One region of the Natronotalea proteinilytica genome, then DNA from elsewhere that is predicted to be linked to it. Evidence: predicted binding sites of a transcription regulator. Region 1 holds the regulator's gene; the other holds the start of a gene.
What was found. Region 1 encodes HrcA, which represses chaperone genes, less so after heat shock. Its sites were predicted from a motif close to TNTTAGCACTCNCNNNNNGNGAGTGCTAANA; they were not measured.
Positions count from the first base shown of each region.

Region 1 (4,908 bases):
CACACGCACCACAATGGCTTGGATATCACTACTGGTACGGGCCTGGTCAATGGCATCGACAAACGTCTCGGATCCTACTGAAGCCCCCGTGCCGCCAAACGGATCGTCTTGGCTTTTGCCTGGCACAATGTTGCCCTCGGCATAGACCACAGCAACCGACCCTTCGGCCGTCACCTCTAGTCCTGCATCGCTGGCGGGTACATTAGCATAGCGATGCACCGGCACCGTATTTAGCGACCCGCTCACCCCTAGCTCGTCCTCAATAAACCCTTCAATCTCATCCGGATACCGCAGTGCATCGATCAAGCCTGCTTCAAGCGCCGACTCCGAATCCAGGATTGGATTTTCAGTCGCAATGCGCTGAATTTCGTCTGCCCCAAGTCCACGGCCTTCACCAACCCCTCGGTTAAACTGATCGTTTTGCGACGACAGCAATTCGGAGAGCTGAAGCTCGTTCTCCTCAGACAGGTCCTCACGTTCGAAAGGTTCAACGGCCGACTTAAAGTCGCCCACGCGTACAATCTTCGGTTCGATATCCAACCGCTCCAGTGCATTACCAAAGAACGGCTGGGTGATGTAGAAGCCATTCATTTGGAAGGGCGAGATGGGCGGCATGAACACATGATCTGCCGCACTGGCTAGATACAACCCTTGCTCATTGATCCCGGCATCGGTTCCCGAGGCAAACACGGGCTTGCCACTTTCCTTGAACGTCTCAATGCTTTCACGAATATCGCCGAGGCGCGCCCATCCAGATCCGGCACCACGTACACGAAGCCAGACGCCTTCAATGCGATCGTCAGCGGCAGCTTTGCGGAGAGCGCTATTCACATCGGTGAGGTCAAACTTAGGGGCTTCCCCAAAAGCTTGGGCCAATGGGTCAGAAGCGGCTCGTTCGGGCACAGGACCGGATAGATCAATCTTGAGCACCGATTCTGAAGCAACCGATGGGGTGGGGTCGGCCGATAGGCTAAGCGCAAAAATAAAAAGAATGAGAAACACGAAGATCGCACCTAAGGCAAGCAGTGTACCCAGTACACTGGCCAAAAGTGTAGAAAGAAACCGCATAGGATGGACGCGTTAGGGACAGGGGTGAGCAGCATCGAAGGGCGGCTACAGCCCGCAGCAATGCATATCATTGCCACGCACCATCAAAGAAGCCGCTACAGCACATGCAGACGAAGGAAGCAAAAGAAACTCCCATTGGCATGCGTAAGTACGTACGATACGATAAAAGTTGCACCGAATGCAATGGTGGCGGCGCTCTAACCTTCCTTTTTGCGAAACGATTATACGAGCGCTCCCTTTAGGCATCTGGCGTGCCTCAATACCTCAACGCGTATCCCTTAAGGGAAGCGCGCCCACACGCTACTTGATAGACGAACCTGTGTTGCATGCTGTGTGGAGGGGGCGTGGTTAATCATAGAGCTTGATTGATCATAGAGAACGGCGCCCCGTTGCACACTCCATAATTCGTGACATAGTTCGCAAGCTATCGTTCTTTTTGAAGTAACGATGCCTATGAGCGTGCCTACACGCCCCGCGCCTGACTCTTCAGAGCCGTCGTACCCGAGCGACGATCGACCGCCGCTTAGCGACCGAGAACGCCGCATTTTGGAGTTGGTCGTGCAGCGCTTTATTGACACGGCTGGCCCGGTGGGCTCTCGATCGCTCTCCCGGCAGTACGATATTGGGCTAAGCCCGGCTTCCATTCGCAACACCATGGCGGATCTGGAAGATATGGGCTACCTCGACCATCCGTATACCTCAGCCGGGCGCATGCCCACGAAGCTGGGCTACCGTACCTTTGTGGATGAGCTCATGCAGTCTCCGCGTCTCTCTACAGAGGAGCGCAAGGCCTTGAAAGTGCAACTGGCACAGCTCGTAAGCGATACAGACGAAATGTTGCGCGAGAGCACCCAGTTGCTCAGCCAGCTATCCAACTTGCTGGGTGTAGCACTAAGCCCGCGCCTTTCGACCGGCGTGCTTGAACGTCTTGACATTGTCCCCCTCACCGGTCCACGACTGCTTTTTGTGTTGAACGTCAGTGGGGGGCTCGTCAAGACCATTCCGCTTCCGTTCGAGAAGAAGCACGAGGTCGATCGTTCCGATATTGACCAAGTGGTCCACCTGCTCAACGAGCGCTTAGCCGGACTCACGTTAGCCGACATTCGCGACACCCACGACGAGCGCCTTCGTACCCTTGACGATGATACAGGAATTGTTGAGCTGGTTCGTTCGAAAGCGACACCGCTCTTTAGCGAACCCGCACAAGGACGCCTGCAGTTGGGGGGAGCCCAAAATCTGCTCACCCAACCCGAGTTTCAAGAAACCGATGACGTTCGCCACTTTTTTGAGATCATTGAAGACGAGCACCTCATTGTAGAGGTCCTTGAAAACGTGGATGATGCCGATGCCGATGCCGACGGAAACACCTATGTGCGTATCGGCAGCGACCAAGAGCACGACGAAATGGCCGCCTACTCGGTTGTGATGGCCCCTTACCGGCTTGGCAACACCGTAGGCACACTGGGCCTGCTTGGCCCCACCCGCATGGACTATCGCCGGGCTGTTGCTCTTGTGAAAGCAATGGCCAACGTACTCAACCAGCCTGACTCTACTGACGCCAGCTAACCGTATTGGACTACATGGATGATCCCTCGCACTCATCGTCTGTTGATGCTTCCACTTCACCTTTAACCCCCGAAGATCCCTTGCTAAACGACCCTGCTACCCCCCCAGACCCTGCTGCCTCTGATACCACTGCCGACACCGACCCAAACGGTGCATCCGCTGAACACCCAGAGGCCAATGCCCGAATTGAAGAGCTTGAAGAGCGCATCCAGGCGCTTGAAACCGAGCGCGACACGCTCAACGACCAGTTCTTGCGAAAAGCCGCTGAGCTCGAAAACACGCGTCGTCGCCTTACCGAACAGGCTAACAAAAAATACGATGCGGGTAAAGTAGAGGCTATACAGGAAGTCCTAAGCATTATCGACGACCTGCAGCGCTCGCTCGATGCCGCAACGCAGTTCGAAGAGAGCGACGATCCGAAGTCGGCCTATGAAACCCTGCGCGATGGGCTCACACTTGTGCATAGCAACTTCCTCAGCGCCCTCAAAGAAGTGGGCGTAGAACCCATCGAAGCCGAGGGCGAACCGTTCGATGAACAAAAGCATGACGCGATGATGCAGCAACCAGCCCCTGAAGGCGTAGAGCCCGGTACCGTGCTCAAAGAAGTGCGCCGCGGCTATCGCATGGGCGATCGGGTTGTACGTCACGCCCAAGTCGTCGTGGCCTCTTGAGTGATTCGATTTGAACGGTCTGATTTGAACGGTACTATGCACGGGCACTTTTTTGAACAACCCCCTGTGCCTGCGCATTCCAACCTCGATATATTACGCACGCCCCCACGTGCTCTCCTCACTTTTGTTTGCCTGCCCGCTTACCCCCCATGCCTGAAGACTATTACGACGTTCTTGGCGTAAGCCGCGACGCCTCACAGCGTGAGATCAAAAAGGCGTATCGCAAGAAAGCAATGAAGTACCATCCGGATCGCAATCCGGATGACCCCGATGCCGAGAAGCAGTTCAAGCAAGCTGCTGAAGCATATGAGGTGCTCTCTAGCGAAGAGAAGCGTCACCGCTACGACCGATACGGCCATGCGGGACTAGGCCAAAACGGCGGAAGCTCGGGCTTTCAAGACATCAACGACATCTTCAGTGCCTTCAACGACATTTTTGGAGGCGCCGCCGGACGCTCTCGCCGCAGCAGCGGGCGCCCCGGTAGCGACCTACGCGTAAAGCTCCCGCTAACGCTTAAAGAAATTGCCGAAGGCACCCAGAAGAATATCAAGGTACGCAAGTACGTAGCGTGCGAAACGTGCGACGGCACGGGTGCCGAGGGAGGCATGAGCGGCGAAAACTATGTAATGTGCGACAAGTGCGACGGCACGGGTGAAATCCGAAATGTCTCGCGCTCGGTGTTTGGGCAGTTTGTAAACGTGCAGGCCTGCCCCGCCTGTAATGGCGAAGGACGCATCATCGAAAATCCGTGCCCAGATTGCGACGGACAAGGACGCTACGAAGGCGAGGAAACCATTAGCGTGACGGTGCCCGCGGGCGTGATGGAGGGCAACTATCTCACCATTTCTGATGCGGGTAATGCGGGCATTCGAGGCGGGCTAGCCGGCGATCTGCGCATTGAAATCAAAGAAAAGCCGCACGAGCATTTCGTGCGCGACGGCCTCGACATTTACTACGATCTGTATCTCTCTTTTCCCGATGCTGCGCTTGGCACCGAGGTGGAAGTCCCCACGCTCAAAGGGCGAGCCCGCATTCAAATCGACGCGGGTGTGCAGCCGGGCAAGATCTTGCGGATGCGTGAACGTGGTCTGCCCGATCTGAACGGGACCGGACGCGGCGACCAGATGATTCGCGTGCACGTATGGACGCCGCAGCAGATGACCAATGACGAGATTGATATGCTCGAAGCGTTGCAATCGAGCCCGAACTTCCAGCCGAATCCCGAGAATAAGAAAAGTAAGAAGTCGTTCTTCAGCAAAGTGCGCGACGTGTTTTCCTAGTGCGCTGTCACACCTGAGTGTTATAGTTCAGAGTTGCCATCGTGAGGAGGAAGCCTACAACCGACGGGGTAATTTCGTACCGTTGGTTGAGCGGCTCTATCCAACTTGACAGCATGAGATTGCATCGTCGCTACCGCTCCTCGCAATGCCTGAAGATCCTTTTTGCGTCTACCTAGTTCCGTGTTCAAACAGGCTGGGTAAAGCATAAAGCCCATTCTGTTTTTCTGCCGTCGCCCCCCCCCTCTTATGAGTGCTTCTGTTAAAAGCTCGGCCTTCCGTACCACGCTTCGCCACGTCCCCACCCCCGTGGTAGTTGTTACCAC
Region 1 is NZ_AP043947.1:2,568,477-2,573,384, forward strand. It holds gene sppA (signal peptide peptidase SppA) at 1-1,068, opposite strand, end outside; gene hrcA (heat-inducible transcriptional repressor HrcA) at 1,528-2,634, shown strand; gene ACZ5AL_RS10320 (nucleotide exchange factor GrpE) at 2,649-3,305, shown strand; gene dnaJ (molecular chaperone DnaJ) at 3,455-4,585, shown strand; gene ACZ5AL_RS10330 (flavin reductase family protein) at 4,832-4,908, shown strand, end outside.

Region 2 (4,908 bases), 1.9 Mb from region 1:
CGCTTCGGTCATTTCGTTCCCTGTCTCGTTCATCGTGAGCGTACCGCCCGCCTCGATGGTGAGAGATCCGGCCATTTCGCGTTCTGTGTCTTCCCCGTCGTTGGCGCCCAGGTCCAGAGTTGTGCCGCCTGCGATCTGCACATTGGTGGGATACCCGGGTCCGGAGTTATTGGACCACTCATCGGCACGTTCAAATACATTGCCGGTGTTGTACCGCAATGTAGCATTATTCCCATAGTTGGGCTCCAGCAATGTAAATCCATTTTCGTTAATCTGAAAAGTACCCTCTACGTCGAATGTGCCATCACCAGCGGCGGTACCACCAACGCCGTTTCCCACAGCGAGGGTATGGTCTTCAGACACGGTGAGCGTTGCGTTCTCGTCAATGTTGAGAGCACGATCTCCGGTTCCAGCGAGTGTACGCGAATCATTGAGTGTAACATCGGTCGTGCCGAGTACCTGTACGCGGAGGAGGCCGTCGTTTTCGGGCCACTCATCCGCACTAACCGTGATAGTATTGTTTTGAGCATATGCCAGCGTGGCAGTCTCGTAGGTGGGCGTGCCGTTATCGGCAATTGCTGCATTGTTGCCGTTCAGCGTGAGGGTGTTTGTGATCGTCTGGTCGCTGAGGTCTTGTGCGGTGTTGATTTGCAGGTTGTAGAACGTAAGTTCTGAAGTAGAGAGCCCAGCATCATCTGCAAGAATGACGGTGGAGGTTTCAGCGGTGAACGTGCCGTCTCCGGCGACATCAAGCGTGCCGCTGTCGCGAATGGTAAGTTCCTGGGCACCAAGGTTGATTTCGGCCCCGGACTCCACGTTGAGCGTGGTGGTGCCGCGGTTATCCTGCAGGTTCAGCGTGGTGCCGCCCTCAACGCGAACCGTTATGGGTTCGTCAGCGGATGGCCATTCGTTTGTTTGGTCATACGGTGCACTGACATCGTAAATAAGCGTTGTGCCGCTGCCATACACCGGGGAACTGCTCGCGAAGCCGCCAGGATTGATTTGCAGACTGTTTTCGATGGTAGATCCCCCGAGATTTACGGCTCCGGCGATCTCGATGTCATACAGCGTGAGCTCGTTGGTGAGCGTACCATCTGCATCAAACATGAGGGTGCCGGTTCCCGCATTGAAGGGGCCGTTGTTGGTGAGGGTCGCCGTCTCCTGAAACGTGAGGGTACCTGTGCTGGCATCGAAGGTGCCGTTGTTGGTGAAGGTGGCCTCGCTGCGCGTAGCGAGTGCCCCCGTGTCATCATCGGTGAGGGTGAGGGTGCGAGTGGTGCCATCGCTGCCCGTGAACGTGGCCCCGCTTTCAATTTCTATCGCGCGAATGGTGGCGTCGGTGTCCAGTGTGACAACGTCACCATTGGAGATAATCACTTCATCGCCTGCGCCAGGTACTTCGTTTGTGCTCCAGGTGCTGGGCGTATTCCAATCGCCATCGTTAACACTGCGAATGACCTCGGTATTGGTCATCTGTAGGCTGTTGAAGAAGAGGTTGCTTTCATCATCGTTGGTGGTGTCATCCACAAAGAACTCGATTTGGGCAATGCCGCCAGCGTCGATGGTTGTGTTCGTGCCCGATTCAGTCCCGCCCAGACCTCCGCTACGGTCGACTTGCCACGCGAGGTCGTTGTTCTCGTCACGTTCAAAAGTGAAGGAAAAGACCGTTTCTTCGCTGTAGTCATTATTAAACAGGTCATTTCCGAACAAGGTATAGGCGTCGTTCCCGACATTAAAGTTAGCGATAAAGTCTCCGTTGGAGTCTCGCAGGTTGAACCCTTTGTTTCCATTTCGAAAGTTGACCGCAATATCGAACGTTAGCACATCGCCCTCCTCAAGAGCGCGGGGCAGGTCTCGAAAGGCTTGTGAAAGCTGATTGCTATGTCCAAACATGCCGAAGGCCTCGCCAGCGGTGTTTATATCGCCGCCGTTGTCGTTTGGAGCCAAACTGCGCGAATCGCCGATGAAGTGGCCTGAATTGTCGCCGTCGTCTTGTAGACCCCAGTCGCCAAAGCCGAATCCGCCATTGTCGCTGTTATCCCAACTGGAATCATACGTGTCATCGCTTGCATCGTCTTCTCCCAGAATAAAGTCTTGCCCCTGCACCGGCACAGTCCAAATACCTACAAGCAGAAACAGTATCGCCGCTTTACTTAGCACGGTCATTATTTTTGACATTTGTATTGTGTGCTTCATTAGTACCCTGCTTCAATCGTTCATTGGTGGATGTCAGCGCCTACGGAGCAGCTACACGGTGGATGTAAGCGCTTACATTGACATTGTTAAGGAATCAATAACTAAATGTCAAGCAAAAATCAGGAATTGGTGTGCTGCTGAGAGGAGTGCAGAGGCATGAGCGCAGCCACGAGAAACAGTCCGACCGCTGTGCCCAGCACCACCCCGGTGAGCGCACGCGAGAGCGGGATGTTTGTCCAGAGTCCAAGCCACGGCCCGATCCAGTCGATCAGTGCGGGAAGGACGCCCACTGCGAGCCATCCAGCGGAAAGCGGACGAAGGGTGCGTCGGACCAATCCCCACCATCCTCCTATCGCCACCCCAATGACGGCCCCGCTGTAGATCCCGATGCAGCGGTCGCACACCGCCAGGGCTGCTCCGTCGATGTGCGGCATACGAGCGGGCAGTTGGTGGCAAAATGGGGCGAATGCCTGCATGAACACGGCCTGCAGGTGGGTGGGTAGCCAAGGGGGAGCCAAGGCGAAAAGCAGCAGGATAAACGCCGCGCCTTGCAGCCCCATCCACCCCCAATAGGCACGTGATCTAGTGTCAAATGATGGAGGCATGTTACAGGTAGCGTGCCATGTGATCTTACGTTTAAAGGGAGGGGAAAACGGAACACCCAAGGAGGCGTCAGGTTCAGCCTTATGGAATTGTTAGCACCCGGCACGCCCGAGTGCTAATAACAATTTGATTTGTACTGAACGCCTTACTATTCACTATCACGGAGGGATTGATTATGGCAAGTATCCAACCTCTGGGCGACCGCGTTGTGGTCGAGCCCAAACCTGCAGAAGAGAAGACCGATAGCGGTCTGTACATTCCCGATTCGGCCCAAGAGAAGCCGCAAAAAGGCACTGTTGTGGCCATCGGCCCCGGTCGCGTAGAAAACGGCAACAAGATTGATTTGACCGTTAATGAAGGCGACCAAGTGCTGTACGGTAAATACTCGGGCACCGAGGTGACGCTCGACGGAAAAGACTTTCTGATCATGCGTGAGAGCGACATCTTCGGCGTCGTGGAAGACTAACTTCCCTTCGTTGCTGCAGCCTCATCGTGGAGGTTTGCAGTTCGTGTCTCGCACTCCACCATACTATTAAACCAACCATCCAATTATGGCTAAACAAATTGTATTTGACGCAGAGGCGCGCAACGCGCTGAAAGAAGGCGTTGACAAACTTGCTCGTGCTGTTAAAGTGACGCTTGGCCCGAAAGGCCGCAACGTCGTCATCGAAAAATCCTTTGGTGCGCCCACCGTTACGAAAGACGGTGTTTCGGTAGCGAAGGAAATCGAGCTGGAGAAGAAGCTCGAGAACGTAGGTGCGCAAATGGTTAAAGAGGTCGCCTCGAAGACCTCTGACGTAGCCGGCGACGGTACCACCACCGCGACCGTGCTCGCCCAGGCCATCATGACGCAAGGTCTGAAGAGCGTGACGGCTGGGTCGAACCCGATGGATCTGAAGCGCGGCATTGAAGCGGCAGCGCAAGCCATCGTGGCAGATCTGCACACGCAGAGCAACCCGGTTGAAGGCAAAGATCGCATCAGCCAGGTCGCCACGATCTCGGCCAACAATGACGATGCGATTGGAAAGCTCATTGCCGATGCGTTTGACCGCGTAGGCACTGATGGAGTCATCACGGTTGAAGAAGCCAGCGGCATCGAGACGTACCTCGAAGTCGTGGAAGGCATGCAGTTCGACCGTGGCTACCTGTCGCCGTACTTCGTCACCGACTCCGACGAAATGGAGGCGGTCCTCGAAGACGCCTATGTGCTGATCCACGACGACAAGATCAGCAACATGAAGGACCTGCTGCCGATCCTCGAGAAGGCATCGCAGGCCGGCAAGCCGCTGCTCATCATTGCGGAGAACATCGAAGGCGAAGCGCTTGCCACGCTCGTGGTGAACAAGCTGCGCGGCACGCTGAAGGTTGCAGCCGTGAAAGCGCCTGGCTTTGGCGATCGCCGCAAGGCCATGCTCGAAGACATTGGCGTACTCACCGGTGGCACCGTCATCAGTGAGGAGAAAGGCTATCGCCTCGAAAACGCCACGCTCGACTACCTCGGGCAGGCCAACCGCATCACGATCGATAAAGATACCACGACGATCGTGGACGGTGCCGGTGCTGAGGAGCAGATCAATGCGCGCGCCAACCAGATCCGCCAGCAGATCGATAACTCTTCCTCCGACTACGACCGCGACAAGCTGCAGGAGCGTCTCGCGAAGCTCTCGGGCGGTGTAGCGGTACTGAAAGTTGGTGCTGCGACCGAGCCGGAGATGAAAGAGAAGAAAGCCCGCGTAGAAGATGCGCTGCACGCCACACGCGCTGCCGTTGAAGAAGGCGTGCTGCCTGGTGGCGGCGTAGCCTACCTGCGTGCGCTCCATACGCTCGATAACCTTGATGTCGAGAATCAAGATCAGGAGATCGGTATCTCGATTGTGCGCCGCGCACTCGAAGATCCGCTCCGCCAGATTGCCTCGAATGCAGGCATGGAAGGCTCGATTGTGGTGCAGCGTGTGAAAGAGGGCGAAGGCGACTTCGGCTTCAACGCCCGCACCGAAGAGTACGGACAGCTGCTGGAGCAAGGCGTGCTGGATCCGACGAAGGTCTCGCGTAGCGCGCTTGAGAACGCCGCGTCGGTTGCCGGACTGCTGCTAACCACCGAATCCGTGA
Region 2 is NZ_AP043947.1:706,456-711,363, forward strand. It holds gene ACZ5AL_RS03055 (T9SS type A sorting domain-containing protein) at 1-2,178, opposite strand, end outside; gene ACZ5AL_RS03060 (DUF2085 domain-containing protein) at 2,316-2,801, opposite strand; gene groES (co-chaperone GroES) at 2,975-3,265, shown strand; gene groL (chaperonin GroEL) at 3,348-4,908, shown strand, end outside.
Region 2: a site for HrcA is predicted at 2,890-2,920, ahead of groES (co-chaperone GroES). Genes of this name have one in related genera too.